DNA from 3 places in the Sphingomonas sp. Tas61C01 genome. Region 3 is predicted to be linked to each of the others. Evidence: predicted binding sites of a transcription regulator. Region 3 holds the regulator's gene; each other region holds the start of a gene.
What was found. The regulator LexA, encoded in region 3, represses DNA repair genes until DNA is damaged. The targets are predictions, from matches to a motif close to GTTCCNCNCTTGTTCT.
Positions count from the first base shown of each region.

Region 1: the regulator LexA is predicted to act here: its motif matches at 4,393-4,408, upstream of ACT009_RS08630 (ImuA family protein).
Region 2: the regulator LexA is predicted to act here: its motif matches at 4,386-4,401, upstream of ACT009_RS02425 (ImuA family protein).

Region 1 is NZ_CP199583.1:1,847,870-1,854,871, reverse strand. It holds gene ACT009_RS08640 (family 10 glycosylhydrolase) at 1-1,981, shown strand, start outside; gene ACT009_RS08635 (glycerate kinase type-2 family protein) at 2,079-3,383, shown strand; gene ACT009_RS08630 (ImuA family protein) at 4,429-5,190, shown strand; gene ACT009_RS08625 (DUF6504 family protein) at 5,105-6,889, shown strand; gene ACT009_RS08620 (error-prone DNA polymerase) at 6,886-7,002, shown strand, end outside.
Region 2 is NZ_CP199583.1:536,182-543,183, reverse strand. It holds gene arsB (ACR3 family arsenite efflux transporter) at 1-15, opposite strand, end outside; gene arsC (arsenate reductase (glutaredoxin)) at 15-443, opposite strand; gene ACT009_RS02450 (ArsR/SmtB family transcription factor) at 455-787, opposite strand; gene dinB (DNA polymerase IV) at 968-2,095, shown strand; gene ACT009_RS02440 (DUF763 domain-containing protein) at 2,095-3,360, shown strand; gene ACT009_RS02435 (alpha-ketoglutarate-dependent dioxygenase AlkB) at 3,366-3,929, shown strand; gene ACT009_RS02430 (hypothetical protein) at 3,926-4,240, opposite strand; gene ACT009_RS02425 (ImuA family protein) at 4,421-5,182, shown strand; gene ACT009_RS02420 (Y-family DNA polymerase) at 5,349-6,893, shown strand; gene ACT009_RS02415 (error-prone DNA polymerase) at 6,893-7,002, shown strand, end outside.
Region 3 is NZ_CP199583.1:257,539-264,540, forward strand. It holds gene ACT009_RS01190 (citrate synthase) at 1-280, opposite strand, end outside; gene gltX (glutamate--tRNA ligase) at 277-1,734, opposite strand; partial or broken gene ACT009_RS01200 (ComEC/Rec2 family competence protein) at 1,761-3,878, shown strand; gene lexA (transcriptional repressor LexA) at 3,886-4,572, opposite strand; gene ACT009_RS01210 (molybdopterin molybdotransferase MoeA) at 4,628-5,821, opposite strand; partial or broken gene ACT009_RS01215 (SGNH/GDSL hydrolase family protein) at 6,106-6,903, shown strand; partial or broken gene ACT009_RS01220 (PEPxxWA-CTERM sorting domain-containing protein) at 6,937-7,002, shown strand, end outside.

The sequences.
Region 1 (7,002 bases), 1.6 Mb from region 3:
TATGGCGCTCGTCCTGTTCGACCAGACGCGGCCGCCACTGGACACCGACGCCTACGTCAATTGGCTGTCGGACCTCGGCGCGAACGCGGTCTACGTGCCGACCGGTGGCATCGCGGCGTTCTACCCGACCAAGGTCCCGTTCCACTTCAAGGCGACCGGTCTGCCCGCCGGGCGCGATCTCGTGGGCGAGATCGTCCGCAAGGCGCATGTGCGGGGCATCCGCGTCATCTCGCGGTTCGAATGGTCCTTCCATCAGGACCCTCGCGTGATGACCGCGCATCCCGATTGGCTACAGCGCACGGCCAAGGGCGAGATGCGTCCTGTGAACGGCGCCTATCTGACATGCGTCAACGGCGGCTACGTCCGCGAACAGGCGCTGAAGATCATGGGCGAGGTGATCGCGCGCTATCCGATCGACGGCGCGTTCTTCAACGGGGTGTTCCAGCGTCAGAACAACGGTCCGTGCCACTGCGACAACTGCCAGCGGCTATTCCGGGCGAAATACAACCGGGGCGTTCCCGATGAGGCCGACGATGAATATCTCGCCTTCATTAACGCGTCGATGGCGGAGGCGACCGACCATCTGACGCGCTTCCTGCGGGAGAAGCGGCCGGACGACGGCTTCAACCTCCTCTATGGCCGCGACGCGGACTCCAGGAACGACGAGACACACAGCGCGCCGGTCGCGAGCGCAAACGCCTACTGGCTCTACCAGGCCAGCGAGACCGTCAACCGCCTGCGGGCGACCGAGCCCGACAAGATGTCGTTCAACAACGATGCGGTGTTCCTGGACGGCTACTGGCGCTACGTGCACCGGGCCGCGCCCGATGGCGAGATCCGGGCCTACCAGAACATGGCGAACGGCGCGGGCCCGTTCCTTTTCGTGAACGGCCCGATCGAGCAGTTCGATGGCAACGGCATGAAAGGGGCGCGACCGGCGTTCCAGTTCCACAAGGCGCATGAGGAGCTGTATGTCCGCCAGGAGAACGCTGCGCGAGTCCTGCTGCTGGACGATGTCGGCGCCGGGAAGCATGCTTCGATCGGGCGTCGTGGCGAAGCGGCCACGGCCGGGAACGGAGGCTTCGGCTACCGCGACACGCCCGGCGTGGGCCTCCCGGCCGACACCTCCAACTCGGCGATGCGCGGCTTCTTCCGACTACTGACCGAGCAGCACATCCCATTCGCGCTGTCGAGCAGGCTCGACTGGATCGACAGCGATCCCGGGCGCTACGATCTCGTGGTCTGCCCCAAGGGTGTGCCGGCGAAGCTCGACAAGTATCTGCGCGCAGGCGGCCGCGTCCTCGCCGCGAGCGCGGTCAGGCCCGAGCTGGAGTTGCCGCCGGTCGTCAAGCTGTGGAAGCGTCAGGAGACGCTCTCGTCTTACTGGCGTGTGCGCGATCCCAAGCTGCTGCCATCGCTGTCGGACGCCGAACTGCTGCTCAACTACAGCGACTTTCTGGAATTGGAGCCGCGCGGCCCGGCAGCGCTAACCTACGTCCCGTCCACGATCACCATCCCCATGGAGAAGGTCGGGGAAGGGATGACGGACACGGCCAAGCCAGGACTGCACCTGGCCGACTACGGCAAGGGCCGTCTCGCCTACCTCCCCTGGGACATCGGCGACCTCTACTACCGGGTGTCGGCGGTGAACCATGCCGCTCTGATCGGCGACCTGGTGGACCATCTTCTGCCCAGAGGCCGCCAGATCCGAACGAACGCGCATCCGATGGTGCAGATCACCGTGCAGCAGCAGCGGCATGCGGCGCGCACCCTCGTCCACCTGGTCAACCTGTCCGGTTGTTCTCAGGTGGCGTACCACCCTGCGATTCCGATGTCGGGCATCCAGCTAAACGTCGCCGGCACGTTCCGGACCGCGCGGCTGGTGAGCCAAGGGCGTCCGCTGCAGGTCCGGCAGGCGGGCGGCTACGCCAGCGTGACGGTTCCTAGCCTCGACACCTACGACGTGGTGGCGTTCACATGAGCGGCACAGGCCTGCCGGAGTCGCTGGGCTGGGCCGAGGTAATCCGCGAGGTTCACTCCTCGCATGGCGGGCCGGACCTCGCCGTTGGACGCGGCCTATGAGAACGGGACCGCTTTCCCTGCAGGAGCCCGAGCGGGACGGGGCGGCGCGGCTGCTGCTGCGTCGCCTGTTCGACGCGGCCGTGAGCGCTGCGGATCCGGAGCTGGTCCTGAAGGACCACCTGCCGCCGCGGCCCCGCGGGCGGTGCATAGTCGTAGGGGCAGGGAAGGCTGCGGCCGCCATGGCGATCGCCGTCGATCGCGCCTGGGCGGACGTTGACCTCCATGGCGCGGTTGTCGCACCCTACGGCTACGGCTACGGCTACGGCAAACCGGCCGGGCGGATCGCGGTACGCGAGGCGGCGCATCCGGTTCCGGACGCCAACAGCGAGGCGGCCGCGCGAGAGATGCTCGACCTCGTGGCGGGCCTCCGCGCAGAGGATCTCGTGCTCTCGCTGATCTCCGGAGGCGGCTCGTCGGTCATGGCGCTGCCCGTTCCGGGCCTCACCCTCGCCGACAAGCAGGCCGTCAACCGCGCGCTTCTGAACTCAGGTCTCGACATCCGGTCGATGAACGCCGTCCGTCGCCGATTGTCAGCGGTCAAAGGCGGCAAGCTGGCTGCCGCCGCCTTCCCAGCGCAGGTCGTCACCCTCGCGATCAGTGACATTCCCGGCGACGATCCGGCCGCGATAGCGTCCGGACCCACTATCGCGGATGCCGAGGAAGGACGGGACCTGTCCGCGCTCGCCGAGCGCTTGCGCGGCGAGATCGGAGAGGCGGCATACTGCAAGCTGGTGGCACCCTCGGCCACCAAGCACGCTCCGCGCGCGCAGACCTGCGATGTCCGGCTGATAGCCACCCCGCAGGCGTCCTTGGATGCCGCGGCGAAGGTCGCGCGCGAAGCGGGGTACGACGTCGAGATCCTGGGTGATGCGCTGGAAGGGGAAAGCAGGGAGGTCGCGGAGGCGATGGCGCACCTGACGAGCGCTCCGAGGGGGCGTCCCTGCGTTCTGCTTTCCGGTGGCGAGACCACGGTCACGCTGACCGGCAGGAGCGCAGGACGCGGCGGGCGCAACACCGAGTTTGCACTCGCGCTGGCGCGGGCATTGTCCGGTCGATCCGGAGTCTGGGCGCTGGCAGCCGATACGGACGGTGAGGATGGTGCCAGCGGCGGTGGCGCGGGCGCGATCATCGCCCCGGACACGTTGACGCGCGCCGCCGCTGCCGGCCTGAACGTTGATGATGCGCTTAAGCGGCACGACAGCGGCACTTTCTTCTCGAGACTTGAGGATCTGTTGGTCACAGGGCCGACCTTCACCAACGTGAACGACTTTCGAGCCGTCCTTATACTTCCCGACGAATGAACCGCCGGAGCCGAACGGCTGTCCTGCAGCCCACCGCCTCCAGGCGCGGTGCAGCCGGGAAGCGTGAACGACTAGTCGGGGGGGGGCAGAAGCCGCGATTTTTCGGGAATGAAAGAGTTAGGGTCGGGGGGCTCTCAGGCAAGTCAATCGAGCGAACGAATTGCGCATACGCGTTCTAGTTCGCGAGCAGGTGTCAGCAAACTAAGGCAGTTCGGAATGAGTGTAGTCATGGTACTGGGGGAGCAGGCGTCGCCTTGCGTTGGCCTACGTTGCGTAGATCCTCAAGTTGTCGAACGCATGTTGACATCGCTCCCGGGCGAGACAAGTCAGGCGCTGATGAACGGATTCGGGATCAGCTACAACACTTGGCGGAAGATCCGGGCCGGGAGGCCGATTCGTCTTTCGGTCGCAGAAAGATTGGAACGGCGCCTGAACGCAGGGCTTCAAGAATCACAGGTACTATCGGAGATGCAGCAGTATGCGACCACGTCATCGGCGCCGTAAGCGACATACTGGTCGTGAGACCATCGAAAGCTGCCGGCTTCACCCGATACGGATGAGTTGTAGCGGCGCTTGATCATCACCCGACAATCGGGTCGAATCGGACAGGCCCCCCCATTCCACGGCAGCCACGGTCCAGATCCCGGCTCGTCATCGTTGTCTCCCATGCCCTTCGATCAGCGAAACTGGGTCAGCTGTCAAAGGCGAGCCAGAAAGTTCATGCCTTTCGCAAGCCCGTCGGTCGCTTTGTTGCCAGAACCGCTGCCCAGCAGATTTACGCGGCTCGTCTTTGCTAAGCGCAGGCAGTCGGACGTCAGCTGCGGCGGTTTAGAGGAGATGAACGAGCGTCCGCTTTTGGGTCGGCCTAGCCATCTTCGTGTCAGCGCTCGAACAGTACGCTTGCGAGGGGCGGGGGTCGCCAGCTGCCAAGAGACCGTCGCGAAAGCTTTCGGCTTCGCTGAATCGATGAACCGAGCCGTTGCGAGCTTGACCGATGGAGCACGGTAACGGAACATAAGGAGAACGAGCCGAGTCTTAGAACACGATGTCCGCCGCCCTCGATTCTCTCGCGCCAAGCATAGCGCACCTGCGGACGATCGCCACACCGGTGACCGACTACCGCGTGCTGCCGTTCGGCGTCGACGCGATCGACAGCCGACTTGGGGCAGGGGGCCTGCGCGCTGGTGCGCTCCACGAAGCGACCGCGCAGAGTGCGGCGCTGGTCGATGACGCGGCAACGACCCTGTTCCTTGCTGGGATCGCTGCGCGGGAGGCTGCGAACACCGGAGGTCTAGTCCTCTGGACGAGCTGTAGGCACGACCTCTACGCTCCGGCACTGGAGCAGGCGGGCCTCGCGTCTGCCAACGTCATCTATGCTCAGCCTGCGGACGATACCGCGCTTCTCGCGGTGATCGAGGATGCTGTCCGCGACGGCACGCCATGCGCCATTATCGCAGAAGCGAGCAAGGTGTCGATGGTGGCGACCAGAAGGCTGCAACTGGTGGCAGCAGAAGCTGACATGCCGGTTCTGCTGCTCCGACGGCGCCGCGGCCGTGACCAGGATCCCTTCTCCGAGCCTTCTGCTGCCTGGACGCGCTGGCGGATCGGCTCCGCGCCTTCGGCGCGGCTGGAGGTCGCAGGTGTGGGGAGAGCGCAGTGGTCGGTCGAACTCGCGCGGCAGCGTGGCGGTGCATCCTTCTCCCTAATTGTGGAGGGCAGCAATGAGACGGGTCGTCTCGCTGTTCCTGCCGAACTTGGCCATCGAACGGCTGAGACGGTTGGAACGGCCCGCTACGCGGCTGCCTGAGCGGCCCGCCCTGCAGCTGCCGGTCGACGACGACCCGGATGCCTGTTCGGTGCCGCGGGGCGGCGGCTGGCGCCCTGGTGCTAAGTGGGCACGATCCAGCGCGCAGTCGCGCGAGGAGGTCGGGGCACAGATCGCCACGTTGCCGGTTCACGCGCAGCCACCGATGCGTGAGCTTGGCCGGCGATCGGAAGCAGCAAGCCACCCGTACAAGGCGCCGACACCCGCTCTGCGGATCATCGCGCCTGCCCCGGCTCCGGTTCAACACGCGCCGCTCGCGCTTGTCGGAAAGGTAGGCAGGCGCGAGGAGGTGGTCGCCGCCTGCACCGGCGCGCAGGCACTCGGCATCCACCCCGGCATGGCAGCAACCCACGCCCGCGCGCTAGTGTCGGATCTCGACTTCCGTCCGGCCGAACCTGAGGCGGATGCGGCGCTGCTTGACCGCCTTGCGCTGCTGGCGGTCAGGCGCTGGTCCCCAATCGCGGCCGTGACGCCGCACGATGGCCTGTGGATCGACCTGGCAGGCTGCGAGCACCTGCATGGCGGAGAGGAACGGTTCTGCCGACGCTTGCTCGCCTTCTACCGGCGTGTTGGCTTCACCGCGCGCGTTGCCGTCGCAGACACGCCTGGCGCTGCTCATGCGTTGGCTCGCTTTGGCAAGGGTGACCTCATCCGCGTCGAAGCGCGCGGGACAGCGGACGCACTTGCTCCGCTGCCAATCGCGGCGCTTCGCCTCGCAGCCACGGCGCTAGCTGCCTCACGAAAGTTTGGTTTCGATCGCATCGGGGATCTGCTGCCGGTCGCGCGCGGGCCCTTAGCGCGTCGTCTTGGCCTGCCGGCGATCACCCGGCTCGATCAGGCGCTAGGCGGTGTCGCGGAGCCGATCACGCCGCGCGATGATCCAGAGGTGCCAGCGGCCGAGCGTCGGCTGCTGGAGCCGATCGGCACGGCCGAGGTGATCGAACAGGTCATGGGCGACCTGCTGCGCGATCTCGCCGTCGTCCTGCAGGCGAAAGGGCTGGGTGCTCGTTCGCTTCGCCTGACGTGCTTGCGCGTCGACGGCACCGAGCAGCTCGTGGCGGTCGGCACCTCTCGACCGACGCGCGAGGTTGGGCACCTCCTGCGGCTGCTCAAGCTCCGGATCGAGCGCATCGATCCTGGCATGGGCATCGAGCAGTTCGCTCTTGTCGCCCCGCATACGGAGCCACTGGACGCGGTGGATCTCGGTGCCGTCCTGGCAGGCGAAACGCTGGTGCGCGATCCGTCGCGGTTGGTCGACGTCATCGCCGGCAGGATCGGTGTGCGGTCCGTCTTCCGTTTCGCCCCGGTCGACAGCCATGTGCCGGAGCGAGCCGTCGCCTACTCCGACCCGAATGAAGTTCCCGGAAACTGGCCCGCTTGGCAACGTCCGATCCGCCTTTTCGCGCATCCAGAGCCGCTCCACCGAGTGATGGCATTGATGCCCGACCAGCCGCCACGTCGGTTTGATTGGCGGGGCAAGACCTACAAGGTTGTCGCCGGCGACGGACCTGAGCGGGTACATGGCGAGTGGTGGCGGCGTGATGCCGAGGTGTGGGCCGTGCGAGACTATTACCGCGTCGAGGACGAGACCGGCGGGCGTTTCTGGGTGTTCCGCCGCGGTGACGGTTTCGAGGACGATACAGGCGATCTGTCCTGGTGGATGCACGGGGTCTTCGGATGACCCACTATGTCGAGCTTCAGGTGCTCACCCACTTCTCGCTCCTGCGCGGAGCATCCAGTCCCGAGGAGCTGTTCGCGGCTGCGGCGCTGCTTGGCTATCCGGCGATCGGCGTC
Region 2 (7,002 bases), 280 kb from region 3:
GGCGAGCGTCGCCATCAGGCGACCCGCGCTCCGGAAGCATCGACCACCAGCTCGCCGTCCTCTTTTGCGAAAGCGCGCTGTTGCGACGCGGGCAGCAGATCGAGGACGGCTTCCGAGGGGCGGCAGAGCTTCACGCCCATCGGGGACACGACCAGCGGCCGGTTGATGAGAATCGGATGCGCCATCATCGCATCCACCAGCGCGGCGTCAGATAGCGAAGGGTCGCCAAGCTCCAGATCGGCATAAGGCGTCCCCTTCTCGCGCAGCAGTTCGCGCGGCGTAATCCCGGCACGGTCGACCATCTCGACCAGCAGCGCGCGCGCGGGCGGCGTTTTCAGATACTCGACCACATGGGGTTCGATCCCGGCGTTGCGGATCAGGCCCAGGACGTTGCGAGACGTGCCGCAGTCGGGGTTGTGATAGATGACAATATCGGTAGCCACGGGGGAGCCTTTCAGCAGCAGGGGGCGAGTTCGGCGACGAGCGGCGCACACAGATCGGCGTTCCCTGCGCAGCAGTCCTTGACCAGAAACAGCATCAGCCCGCGCAGGCCGTCCAGATCGGCGCGGTAGATGATCGAACGGCTATGCCGTTCGGAGCGGACCAGCCCAGCACGCGCGAGTATCGCGAGGTGAGCCGACATAGTGTTTTGCGGCACGTCCAGCTGGCGGGCGACTTCTCCAGCAGCGAGGCCGTCAGGTTCGTGCCGCACCAGAAGCCGGAACACATCAAGGCGCGTGCTTTGCGCGAGCGCGCCTAAGGCGGAGATAGCCGACTCGCTTTCCATATATCCAGCTTAGCGGATATATTGAGCCTCGCCTACCGACTCTCGATCGTCAGGTGCAGCCGAAAAGACGGGCCTCCCGCCGGTGTCACGCACCGACCGGTTTTCCTGTCGCCGGAGCCGCCAGAATATTGAAGAGGGCCCCTGTTCCTCATCCGTTCCTGCGCTGATATGCTGTCGCTCATGCAAGGGGGATCGACTCGCAAGATCATCCACGTCGACATGGACGCGTTCTTTGCGTCGGTGGAGCAACGCGATGATCCAACGCTTCGGGGCCGCCCCGTTGCGGTCGGCTATGCTGCAGCGCGCGGGGTCGTGGCGGCAGCGAGCTACGAAGCCCGCGCGTTCGGCGTTCGGTCTGCCTTGCCCTCGGTTACCGCGCTTCGCCGCTGTCCCGAGCTCAAGTTCGTGCCGCCGCGCTTCGACGTCTACAAGGCGGTGTCGCGCCAGATCCACGCGATCTTCGCGGAGTTCACCTCGCTCATCCAGCCGCTTTCGCTGGACGAGGCCTATCTCGACGTCACCGACAATCGCGCGGGGCTGCCGACCGCCTGGGCGACCGCCAAGGCCATCCGCGCCCGCATCCTCGACGAGACCGGTCTCACCGCCTCGGCGGGGATTTCGTACAACAAGTTCCTGGCCAAGCTCGCGTCCGACCATCGCAAGCCGAATGGTCAATTCGCCGTCACGCCGGACATGGGCGCGGCCTGGGTCGAGACGCTTTCCGTCTCGCGCTTCCACGGCGTCGGTCCCGTAACCGCCGCCAAGATGAAGCGGCTCGGCATCGAAACCGGGGCAGACCTCCGAGCCAAGTCGCTCGCCTTCCTGGAGCAGCATTTCGGGAGTTCGGCGGGCTGGTACCATGCCATCGCGCGAGCCGAGGATCATCGCCCCGTCAACCCCAACCGCGTCCGCAAGTCGTCGGGGTCGGAGACCACCTTCGACCGCGACCTGATCGAACCCGTCGAAATCGAAGCGGGGGTGCGGCGCATGGCGGACGACGTCTGGGCCTGGTGCGAGAAAGCGCAGGCCTTCGGCCGCACCGTCACGGTCAAGATCAAGTTCCAGGATTTCCGGCAAATCACGCGAAGTCGCAGCCACGCCGGCGCAGTTTCAGGCCGTGAACAGCTACATGCCACCAGCCTCGACTTAGTTCGCTCGATCTACCCTCCCGAGACCGGCATCAGGCTGGTCGGTGTGACGGTATCCAACTTCGAAGCGCCCGTGCGCGAGAATGCCGAGGCACTGCCGTTGTTCGGCGCGGGCGAGGATGGACCTCGCACGCAGCGCGCGATCGTGGCGTCGCACTGATGGGGCGGCGTTCCGGCAGTGCCGATCTGCCGCTTCACGGCGGCCGCGTGCCCGCATGGCTTGGTCAACGCATGACCCGGCTCGGCGCGGTGATCACGCAAGCGATCATGCTCGAATATGGCCGGGACGAGCTGCTGCGGCGGCTGGCGCACCCGTTCTGGTTCCAGTCCTTCGGTGCGGTGATGGGCATGGACTGGCATTCGTCCGGCATCACTACGAGCGTGCTCGGCGCCCTGAAGCGGGGGCTCGCGCCACTCTCGGGCGAGCTCGGCATCCATGTCTGCGGCGGACGCGGCAGACATAGCCGCGCGACCCCGGCTGAGTTGATTGCGGTCGGGAACCGGGTCGGGATCGATGGCGACGCGCTCGCCCGGTCGAGCCGGCTGGTGGCGAAGGTGGATAGCGCGGCGGTCCAGGACGGCTTCGACCTGTACTTGCACGGCTTCATCGTCACCGATGACGGGCGTTGGGTGGTCGTGCAGCAAGGAATGAACGGCACAGCCAAGCAGGCGCGCCGCTATCACTGGCTTTCCGAGGGTCTCGGGAGCTTCGTGGATGCGCCCCATGCCGCGATCGAAGGTAAGGCACAGGGCAACATCGTCAATCTTGCGGATCGTCGGGCATCCGCCTCGCGCGATCGCCAGCTCGATCTGCTGCGCCAGGCCGGGCCCGACGGGATCGTCCGCCACCTTGCCCGGATCGAGCCCCGAGCCATCCCGGCACGTGAGCCCGAGCAGCAGGCGATGCTGCCGCACCTCGTCATGCCCGGGCATCACGATGTGCGTGCGGAGAACGTTGTCGAGCGGCGGCTGCACGGCGCGCTGGCAGCGGCCGTGGAGTGCGGACCGCAAGACTTCGCCGAACTGCTGCTCGTGCCCGGGATCGGCGCACGCACCATCCGCTCGCTGGCGATGGTGGCGGAGGTCGTGCACGGCGCGCCTTGCCGGTTCAGCGATCCGGCGCGCTTCTCGCTCGCCCATGGTGGCAAGGACCGTCACCCCTACCCTGTCCCCACGAAAGTCTACGACCGTACGATCGAGGTCATGAAGGCGGCGGTCGGAGCGGCCAAGCTCGGCAATGACGAAAAGCTCGCCGCGATCCGCCGTCTCGACGAGCAGGCACGGCAGCTGGAGCGTACGGCAAGCGGACCGTCGGTCGACGCCTTGATCGCCGAGGAACGGGGACGCTCGCACGAATATGGCGGGCGCAGCGTCTACGGCTGGGAGCCGCCCGCCGGTCCGGACCGAAGCATGGCCGTCTCGTGACAAGCATGGCTGATCTGTTCGGTACACCGGTGTTGCCGGGCCTCGCCTCTGCAGACGAGTTCATCACCCCCGCTGAGGAGCGGTCGGCGATCGCTGCGATTGACGCGGCTGACCTGTCGCCGTTCCGGTTCCAGGGCTGGACCGGCAAGCGGCTGACCAGTTCATACGGGTGGACCTACGACTTCGACGCCGGGCGCCTCCAGGAAGGCGAGCCTCTGCCCGGCTGGCTGCTTCCGCTCCGGGATCGCGCGGCGCACTTCGCCGGCCTCTCGCCGGACGTGCTCGTCCAGGCTTTGCTGATCTGCTACGACCCCGGCGCCGGCATCGGCTGGCATCGCGATCGGCCCGCGTTCGGGCATGTCGTCGGCATCTCACTCGGCGCACCGGCCGTGATGCGGTTTCGCCGTCGTCGAGGCGAGCGGTTCGAGCGGGTGTCCGTTCCGCTGCCGCCACGCGGTGCGTATCATCTCAGCGGCGAAGCCAGGCACGAATGGGAGCACAGCATCGCGGAGATGGACGAAGCGCGCTGGTCGATCACCTTCCGCAGCCTGCGACCACCGGCTGGCTAACCCGCCTCATCGATGACCGGCTCGTCGGACGCGCTGGTAGTCTGGTTGGCGGGCAGGCGCTCCGCCAACGCCGCGATGCCGTCACCGCTGAATTCGGGCATCGAAGCTCCGTCGATCAGCAAAGGATGCTCCGGGGTCAGTGTCGCGGCCTCCTGATGATCGGGATCCAAGGCAAGCCACGCTCGAACGGCGCCTTCCAAGCTCGTGACCTCTGCAAGGTCATCATCGCCGCGGGGCACGTTCTGTAGCGCAGCGCTCATCCGCCAGTTAATGTCGGGCGTTCCCGTCTCTCCCCAGCTTGCCTGACTCATCGTTCGTCCTTCGCTCTATGGTCAATTAGCTTGCCTTCCTTCCAGCGCGGCTGAAGCGGCGATGTTCCCATGTCGGAAGCCCGCGAGGCCGGCCTCACGTCCCGCGCGCTCTCAAATGCGCCTTGACCTCACACGTGTTTCGAGCGGAACATAAGGCGAACACATGAGTCGATTCCGTTGATGCCTGCTGCCCGTACCAAATCCGAGATCATGTCGCTCCTGCGCGAGAGCGTGGCGGACGTGCGTCTCCGATCGGTGCCGCCGCTCCCGTTCGGTGTGGGCGACATCGACGAGCGTCTGGCTGATGGAGGCTTGGACGGCGGCGCCCTGCACGAAGTTGCACCGGCGGCAGCCTCGCTGAGTGACGACGCAGCCGCCACGCTCTTTGTCGCCGGGATCGCCGCCTCTTTCGCGACTGCTGGTAACGCCCGCGTCCTGTGGGTGGTCAGCCGTTTCGACCTCTATGCCCCAGGTCTCGAGCAGGCCGGTCTCCCACCCGGTCGGGTCATCTTTGCCGAGGGTCGCGAGGACAAGGATGTCTTGGCCTTGATGGAGGACGCTCTGCGTCACGGCGGCCTCGCAGCCGTGGTTGGCGAGATCAAACGCGCGGACATGACCGCAACGCGGCGGCTCCAGCTTGCGGCCGACGCCGGCAAGACGCCCGCCATCCTTTCACGGCGTTGGCGGCACCAGGGTCACTGCCCTCTAACTGAGCTTTCCGCGGCGACCACGCGCTGGCGCATCGCATGCGCCCCGTCCGAGCGGCTGCCCGCGCCAGGTGTCGGTCGACCCCGCTGGTCCGTCGAATTGGTCCGGCAGCGGAACGGCAATCCCTTTTCTCTTCTGGTCGAGGCTTGCGATGACACGGGTCGCCTCGCTCTACCTGCCGGCGCTCGCGATCGAGCGGCTCCGGCGGTCAGAGCGACCGCGCGCGCAGCCTGAGGCGCGCCCGCTAGCCTTATTGCCCGTTGACGACGACCCCGGTGCCTGCTCGGTCCCGCGGGGCGGCAGGTGGCGGCCGGGCGCACGCTGGGCTCGGGAGGCGGGTGCCGCCCGAGCCGCTGTCGAACCACCGGCGGCCTCGTTGCCGCGCCATCAGCAGCCCACGATGCGGGAACTCGGCCGCCGTTCGGAGGCAGCCGACCATCCGTTCAAGGGACGGCACCAAGAATCCCTGACGTCGCACGTCGCCGCGAGCGACCCGCCCGGACCGTCGGCGGCGCCGCTCATCCTGGCGGAGCAGGTCGGCAACAAGCAGCTAATCGCATCGGCCTGTCCAGCCGCGCTCGCCCTAGGGTTGGTACCGGGTATGGCGGTCACGCAGGCGCGCGCGCTCGTCCCCGACCTCGACATCAGGCCTGCCGATCCAGCTGCGGACCTCGCGCTGCTAGAGAAGCTGGCGCTGCATGCGGTGCGCCATTGGACGCCCACGGCCGCCGTCAGCGGCGCCGATGGGCTTTGGCTCGATCTGACGGGCGTCACCCATCTGTTCGGCGGCGAGGAACGCTTCTGCCGCCGCCTGCTGGGATTTTGCCGGCGACTGCGTCTGACCGGGCGGATCGCGGTCGCGGGCACACCCGGTGCGGCCTATGCGCTGGCGCATTTCGGTGCGCGCACCCTTGAGCGCATCGAAATTGGCAGCGAAGCCCAGGCACTGACATCGCTGCCATTGGCCAGCCTGCGGCTGACCCCTGAGGCCCTCGCCGCCGCCAGCCGCTTCGGTCTGGAGCGCGTAGGCGATCTGCTGCCGCTGCCGCGCGGCCCTCTGGCGCGTAGGCTCGGGATGGCGAGCATTCGACGGCTCGATGAGGCATTGGGGAGGCTCGCGGAACCGATCATCCCGCTGATCCTTGAAGACGTGCCGGTCGCCCTACGGCGGTTGCTCGAACCGATCGGCACCGCCGAGGCGATCGAGCAGGTCATTCGTGACCTTCTGGGCGACCTGTGCGGACAGCTGGGGGAACGCGGGCTCGGAGCCCGGACGCTTCTGCTCGGACTTGAGCGCATCGATGGCTCCGAACAGAAGGTTGCGATCGGGACCGTGCGCGCGACCCGCGACCCTGCCCACCTCGCACGCCTCTTCCACCTGCGCATCGAACGGATCGATCCGGGCGGCGGTTTCGAGACAATGCGGCTGGCCGCGACGCGGACGGACCCCCTCGGCGCCACGGGGCTCATCGGGACTCTTGCTGGGGACGACGCTCCGGCTGACCTGTCTATGCTTGTCGATCAGCTCGCCGGACGTGCCGGCTCGGAGGCTTTGTTCACGGTCGGCGCTGTCGAGAGCGACGTGCCCGAACGCGCGACCTGCCGGGCCGAGCCGCTCGACACGCCCGACGGGTGGCCGGCCTGGAAGCGACCCGTGCGCCTGCTGCGTCGTCCCGAGCCGCTCACCAACGTCGTCGCTTTGCTTCCCGACCACCCGCCGCGGCGGTTCGCTTGGCGCGGGACCGTTCACGCGGTCGTGGCGGGTGACGGACCCGAGCGCATCCACGGCGAGTGGTGGCGCCGCGATGGCGAGGTCTGGGCCGTCCGCGACTATTTCCGCGTCGAGGACGAGGCAGGTGCCCGTTTCTGGCTGTTCCGGCGCGGCGATGGGGTGGACCAGGCGACCGGCGACCTCAGCTGGTACATGCATGGGCTGTTTGGCTGATGGCCCCATCGAAGCCCATCTATGTCGAGCTCCAGGTCACGAGCCACTTCTCGTTTCTCCGTGGCGCGTCCTCCCCCGACGAGCTGTTCGCGGCAGCATCGGTGCTCGG
Region 3 (7,002 bases):
GCTCGCCGTTCAGCAGCAGATGCGCGACCTCCATGAAGGTCGATTGTTCGGCCAGCTCGCCGATCGCGTAGCCGCGGTGGAGCAGGACGCCCTGGTCGCCGTCGATATAGGTCAGCTTCGACTGGCAGCTCGCGGTCGAGGTGAAGCCCGGATCATAGGTGAAGGCGTCGGTCTGGGCGTACATCTTGCGGATATCGACGACGTCCGGCCCGACCGTGCCGGACATGACCGGGTATTCGAAATCCTTACCGCCCAGGGAGATTTTCGCGGCGTCGCTCATGTCAGTCGTCCTTCCTGTCCGGCGGCCATGCGATCGGCGATCCGACCGAGGCTTTCCTCGCGCCCGAGCAGCACGAGGACATCGAAGATGCCGGGCGACGTCTTGCGCCCGGTGAGTGCGGCGCGGAGGGGTTGAGCGACCTGGCCGAGCTTGAGGCCCTGTTCGGTCGCGACCTGCCGTACCGCAGCTTCTAGCGCTTCCGTATCCCAGTGGTGCACCGCGTCAAGCGCGGCGTGTGCGGCGGCCAGCGTGGCAGGCGCGTCGCCCCCGAGCAAGTCGGCCGCGGCGGGGGCCATCGCCAGCGGGCGGACGTGAAAAAGGAACGCCGCGCCGTCGGCGAGTTCGTTCAGATTGGCGGCCCGCGGCTTCAGCGGCGGCATGGCGCGCTGCAGCAAAGCGAGCGCTTCGTCGCCGTCGAGCCGGGCGATCGTGGCGACCAGACCCGCCAGCCGCGCATCGTCGGCCTCGCGGATGTAATGGCCGTTGAGGTTCTCGAGCTTCTTCAGGTCGAAGCGCGACGGCGACTTGCCGACGCCGCCCAGATCGAACCATTCCACCGCCTGTGCGCGGCTGATGATCTCGTCGTCGCCATGCCCCCAGCCGAGGCGGAGGAGGTAATTGTCCATCGCTTCGGGAAGGATGCCGAGTTCGTCGCGATACGCCTCGATCCCGACCGCGCCGTGGCGCTTCGACAGCTTGGCGCCGTCGGTGCCGTGGATCAGCGGGATATGCGCGTAGATCGGCTCGGGCCAGCCCATCGCCTTGATGATCGGCAGCTGGCGAAACGCGTTGTTGAGATGATCGTCGCCGCGGATGACGTGGGTCACGCCCATGTCGTGATCGTCGACCACCACCGCGAGCATATAGGTCGGCGTGCCGTCGGAGCGCAGCAGGATGAGGTCGTCCAGCTCGGCATTCTGGACGGTGACGCTGCCCTGGACGCGGTCGTCGATCGTCGTCGCGCCCTCCAGCGGCGCCTTCAGCCGGACCACATAGGCGGCGTCTGCGGGGACGGTCGCGGGATCGCGGTCGCGCCACGGGCTGCGGATGCGGAGCGGCTTCTTCGCGGCCTCGGCCTCGGCGCGCATCGCGGCGATCTCGTCCGCGGTCATGTAGCAACGATAGGCGTGGCCGCGGTCGATCATCTCGTGCGCGACCGCGGCGTGGCGGGCGGCGCGCTCGAACTGGAACACCGGCGGTTCGTCGGAGTCGAGCGCTAGCCAGCGCATGCCGTCGAGGATCGCGTCGATCGCGGGCTGGGTGGAGCGCTTGCGGTCGGTATCCTCGATCCGCAGCAGGAACTTGCCGCCGTGATGCCGCGCGTAGAGCCAGTTGAACAAGGCGGTGCGCGCGCCGCCGAGATGGAGGTATCCGGTCGGCGACGGCGCGAACCGGGTGACCACGGCGTCCGACCTAGGGCGAATACCTACGTCGCTATCATTCGTTGCGCCCAACCGAGCGTGCTCCCAATGTTCGATACATGTTGGCCGAAACAGCCGTCGAGGCCCCTAGCACGCACCCCTGGCGCGGACAAACCGCGTGGCGCGAGGCGGGCCGCGCGATCGAACGGCTGCTGGAGGCGGAACGCGAGCAACTGCCGCTGTGGATGCCGGTCGCGATCGGCGGCGGGGTTGCGTGCTGGTTCGTGGTGCCCGATCCGCAGGGCTGGGCGGTGGCGCTGCTCGGCTTGGTGGCGCTGGCACTGGCCGGGGCGGCGGCGGGCGGCACCGGGCGCGCGGCGCGGGTGGTGGCGGTCGCGGCGCTGTGTGCGGGGATCGGGCTGGCGCTGATCTGGTGGCGCGCGGAACGGGTGGCGGCACCGGTGCTGGCGGGGCCGACGATCGCGGCGTTTGGCGCTCGCGTCGAGCAGGTCGAGCCGCTTGCCGCGCGCGACCTGGTGCGGCTGACGCTCGCGCCGGTGGCGGGCCCTGCGCTGCCGCGGCGGATCAGGGTCAATCTGGTCACCGGCGACGTGCCCGCGGGGGCGGTGCGCGGTGCGACGATCCGATTGCGCGCGCGGTTGATGCCGCCGCCGCAGCCCGCCGTGCCGGGCGCCTACGACTTCGCACGGGTCGCGTGGTTCGCCGGGATCGGAGCGACCGGGCGCGGGTTCGCGCCGGTGACGGTGGAGCGCGGCGGCGACGCGGGCGGTGGACCACGGGCGGCGCTCACCCGGCACATCACCGGGCGGCTCGACGGCAGCATCGGCGGGATCGCGTCGGCGCTGGCGACCGGCGACGAGGGCGCGATCGAGGAGGCGGATGCGGAGGCGATGCGACGCGCGGGGCTGGCGCACCTGCTGTCGGTGAGCGGACTGCACATCACCGCGGTGGTGGCGGCGACGATGGTGGTGGTGGCGCGGTTGCTGGCGCTGAGCCCGTGGCTGGCGCTGCATGCGCGGATTCCGCTGATTGGCGCACTGGCCGGCGCGACGGCGGCGATCGGCTATACGTTGCTGACGGGCAGCGAGGTGCCGACGATCCGATCGTGCGTCGCGGCGCTGCTGGTGCTCGTCGCGTTGGCGCTGGGGCGCGAGGCGATGACGCTGCGGCTGGTCGCGGTCGGCGCGACGGTGGTGCTGCTCGCCTGGCCCGAGGCGCTGGCGGGCCCGAGCTTCCAGCTGTCCTTCGCCGCGATCACCGCGATCGTCGCGATCCACGAACAGCCGCGGGTCCGCGCATTCCTGGAGCCGCACGACGAAGGGTTGGGGCGGCGGGCGGCGCGGGGGCTGGCGGCCCTGCTGCTGACCGGCATCGCGGTCGAGATCGCACTGATGCCGATCGCGGTGTACCATTTCCACAAGGCGGGCATCTATGGCGCCGCCGCCAACATCGTCGCGATCCCGCTGACCACTTTCGTTATCATGCCGCTGGAGGCGGCGGCGCTGGTGCTCGACCTGGCGGGGGTGGGGGGGCCGTTGTGGTGGCTGGCGGGGCGGGCGATCGCGCTGCTGCTGTGGCTGGCGCACGCGGTCGCCGCGGCGCCGGGATCGGTGGCGGCGCTGCCTGCGATGCCCGACGGCGCGTTCGCCGCGATGGTGATCGGCGGCGTGTGGCTGGCGTTGTGGCGGACGCGCTGGCGGCGGCTGGGGATCGTCCCGGTCGCGGCGGGTGCGATCTGGGCGATCGCTACCCCGCCGCCCGACCTGCTGATCACCGGTGACGGTCGCCACGTCGCGGTCAGGACCCGCGCCGGGCTGGCGATCCTGCGCGACCGGGCCGGCGATTATACGCGGTCGACGCTCGCGGAGAATGGCGGGGTGGACGGCGAACCACTGCTGCTCGCCGAACAGCCCGATGCGCGGTGCAGCCGCGACCTGTGCCTGGTCGATCTCGTCGCCGGCGGGCGGACGTGGCGGATCATGGCGCTGCGCAGCGCCTATCCGGTGCCGCGCGCCGCGCTGCTGGCGGCGTGCCGGGCGGCGGACATCGTCGTCAACGAAGGCGGACTGCCGCGCGGTTGCACGCCGCGCTGGCTGCGGCTCGACAGGAAGACGCTACGCCGGACCGGCGGCATCGCGCTGACGCTCGGGAGCGAACGAGTGACGACGGTGCTGGCCCCGGCGGATCGCCACCCGTGGCGCGATCCGCCGGTGCTCGACCGGATCAGTCGTACCGGCGCAGGATACCCGAGAGCTTACCCTGGACGCGGACGTGCGCGGGGGGATAACGCTGCGGATCATAGGCGCGGTTGGCGGGATCGAGCCGGATCATCGCGCCCTCCCGACGGAAATATTTGAGCGTCGCTTCGCTGTCGTCGATCAACGCGACCACGATCTCGCCGTCGCGTGCGGTCTCGGTCCGGCGGATCAGCGCATAGTCGCCGTCGAGGATGCCCGCCTCGACCATCGAGTCGCCCGATACCTCCAGCGCATAATGTTCGCCGTTGCCGAGCAATGCCGCCGGCACCGCGAGCATCGCGCTGCCTTCGAACGCCTCGATCGGCACGCCGGCGGCGATCCGGCCGTGCAGCGGGATCTCGATGACGTCGTTCGCGGGCTGCGGGACCGCGCGGACGTTGGCGGGGGGGGGCGCCGCCGCGGTGGTGGACGGCTTGGCCCGCGCCGCCTTTTCCGGCCGCTCGGGCATCCGCAACACCTCGAGCGCGCGAGCGCGGTTGGGCAGACGGCGGATGAAATTGCGCTCCTCCAGCGCCGAGATCAGGCGATGCACGCCCGATTTGGATTTCAGGTCGAGCGCCTCCTTCATCTCCTCGAACGACGGGGAGATCCCGGTTTCGTCGAGCCGATCGTTGATGAAGCAGACGAGCTCGTGCTGCTTGCGCGTGAGCATGGATATTCTCCGTCCAGAACAGACGCAGAACTTCTATGGAACATCTTGGAAGCCGTCAAGCGATGACGAGGATTTCCGCCGAGTCGCCTGCCGACGCCGGCGGCGCGCCCGCTTCGCGGACGATCAGGCAGGTCGACCGGGCGAGCGTCAGCAGCATCGAACTGTCCTGGATCGTCGAGGCAAAGGCGCGCCCGTCGCGTAGTTCGGCGCGCAGGTAATCGGTTCGCGCGCCGTTGGCGGCGAGGTCTTCGCCGAGCAACGCATGGGTGGTGCGGGGCAGCGGATCGGCGGCACCCGCAAGATGCGCGATCAGCGGGCGGGCGAACAGGACCGCGGTGACGAAGGCGGAGACCGGGTTGCCGGGCAACCCCAGCACCATCGCCTCGCCCAATCGTCCCGCCATCATCGGCTTGCCGGGCCTCAGCGCGATCCGCCAGAAGTCGATCACCCCGCCCGCGATCTCCAACGCGGGTCGGACGAGGTCGTGATCACCGACCGACGCGCCGCCGGTGGTGATCAGGAGATCGGCATCGACCGCGGCGAAGGCGGCGGTGAGCGTCGCGAGATCGTCGGCGAGGATGCCGAGGCGGACGATCTCGACCGGCAGATCGGCCAGCATCGCGGCGAGCATCGACGAATTGCCCTCGGGCAGCGACAGCGGATTCAGCGGCGCACCGGGCGGGATCAGCTCGTCGCCGGTCGCGGCGATCGCGACCCGGACCCGGCGGTGTACGGGGAGGTTGGCGGCGCCCCCGGTGATCGCGAGCGCGATCCGCGCGGGAGTGATCCGGTCGCCGGCGCGGATCAGGCGGTCGCCTTCGCTGAAGTCGAGCCCGCGGCGGCGGACATTGCCGCCGCGCCGGGTGGGGCCCTCGCCATCTAGCGACAGGTGAGCGCCGTCGCGTCGCGCCTCCTCCTGCACCAGCACCGCGTCCGCGCCGGCGGGCATCGCGGCGCCGGTGAAGATGCGGACGGCCCCGCCCGCTGCGATCGACCCGGCATAGGGGCGGCCTGCGGCGCTTTCGCCGATCACCTGCCAAGGGCCGGGCAGGTCGTCGTAGCGGATCGCATAACCGTCCATCGCGGACAGGTCCGCCGCGGGCTGGGTACGGCGCGCGAGGATGTCGGCGCTGGCCCAGCGGCCGGCGGCGTCGGCGATCGGAAGATGATCGGCCGCGACGGGGGCGGCAGCGGCGAAGAGGCGCCGTTGCGCTTCGGCGACGGGGATTAGGGTGGGTGGCGTGTTCATGGCGTCATCTGGCATGGTCGGGCGGGTTTTGGCACCGAGTTTCGGGGGCGGCGGTAACGCGACCCGCATTGGGTCCCCGCGAAGGGCTCCCGCGTCTGCGAAAGCACGATGAGGTTGGGGAATGCCGCTCGTTTGTCTTACGTCGTCGACCAGTCACCTCGCCGATGATCACGGCCCGTTTACTTCCCTTCTAACGGGGTGTTACCATCCGTTTACCATAATAAAAACGGGAGAGGTCGATGAACTGGAAGTTGACGCTGGGCGTGTGCCTAGCGAGCGCGGCGATGGCGGTGCCGGCCGAGGCTGCGCCGAATTATACGTCGTTGACGGTGTTCGGCGACAGCCTGGTCGACGCCGGCAACATCCTCAAGCTCGGTGCGGGGGCGAACCCGACTCAAGGGTATTTCGAAGGCCGCTTCACCAATGGCTACGACTATACCGACCTGCTGAGCATCGACCTGTTCGGAAAGCCGACCACCGCATCGCTGCTCGGCGGCACCAACTTCGCCTATGGGGGCGCACGGGCAACGACGACATCAGCGTCGGCCGATCTCGGCGAGCAGCTCTTCTTCTACAACCAGTATCTGGCACTCGGGAACAAGGTCGATTCGACTGGCCTGTTCGTGCTCAATTTCGGCGGCAACGACGTTTTCGCGGCGATCCAGCCGGGCACGCCGACCGGGTATGGCAGTGACAGTGCGTTCCTGAAGGCGGCGGCGTCCGACTATGCGAGCGGGGTGGAGACGCTCAACAAGCTCGGCGCGCGCAACATCCTGATCACCGGGTTCCCGGTCGCGACCGGCGCGGGACTGGCGGCGTCGCTGGAGGCCGAAGCCTATCTCAACGAAGCGCTGTCCGGCCTGACGCTCGCCGATGGCACGACGTTGTTCCGCTTCAGCTATCTCGATTTCTTCGGGCGGCTGCAGGCTGATCCAAGCGCGTTCGGCTTGCCCGAGCCGCTGATCCTGCCCGATGCGACCCGCCCCGACGGCGGCACCTGCCGCGGTGCGGCGGCGTTCCCGGCGTGCACCGGGTATTTCTCGTTCGACGGCACCCATCCGACTGCCGCCGTGCAGAAGGCGCTGTACAACGACATCAACCGGCAGTTCGCGCTGGCGGTGCCGGAGCCGGCGACTTGGGCGATGATGATCCTGGGCTTTGCGCTGATCGGCGGGGCGATG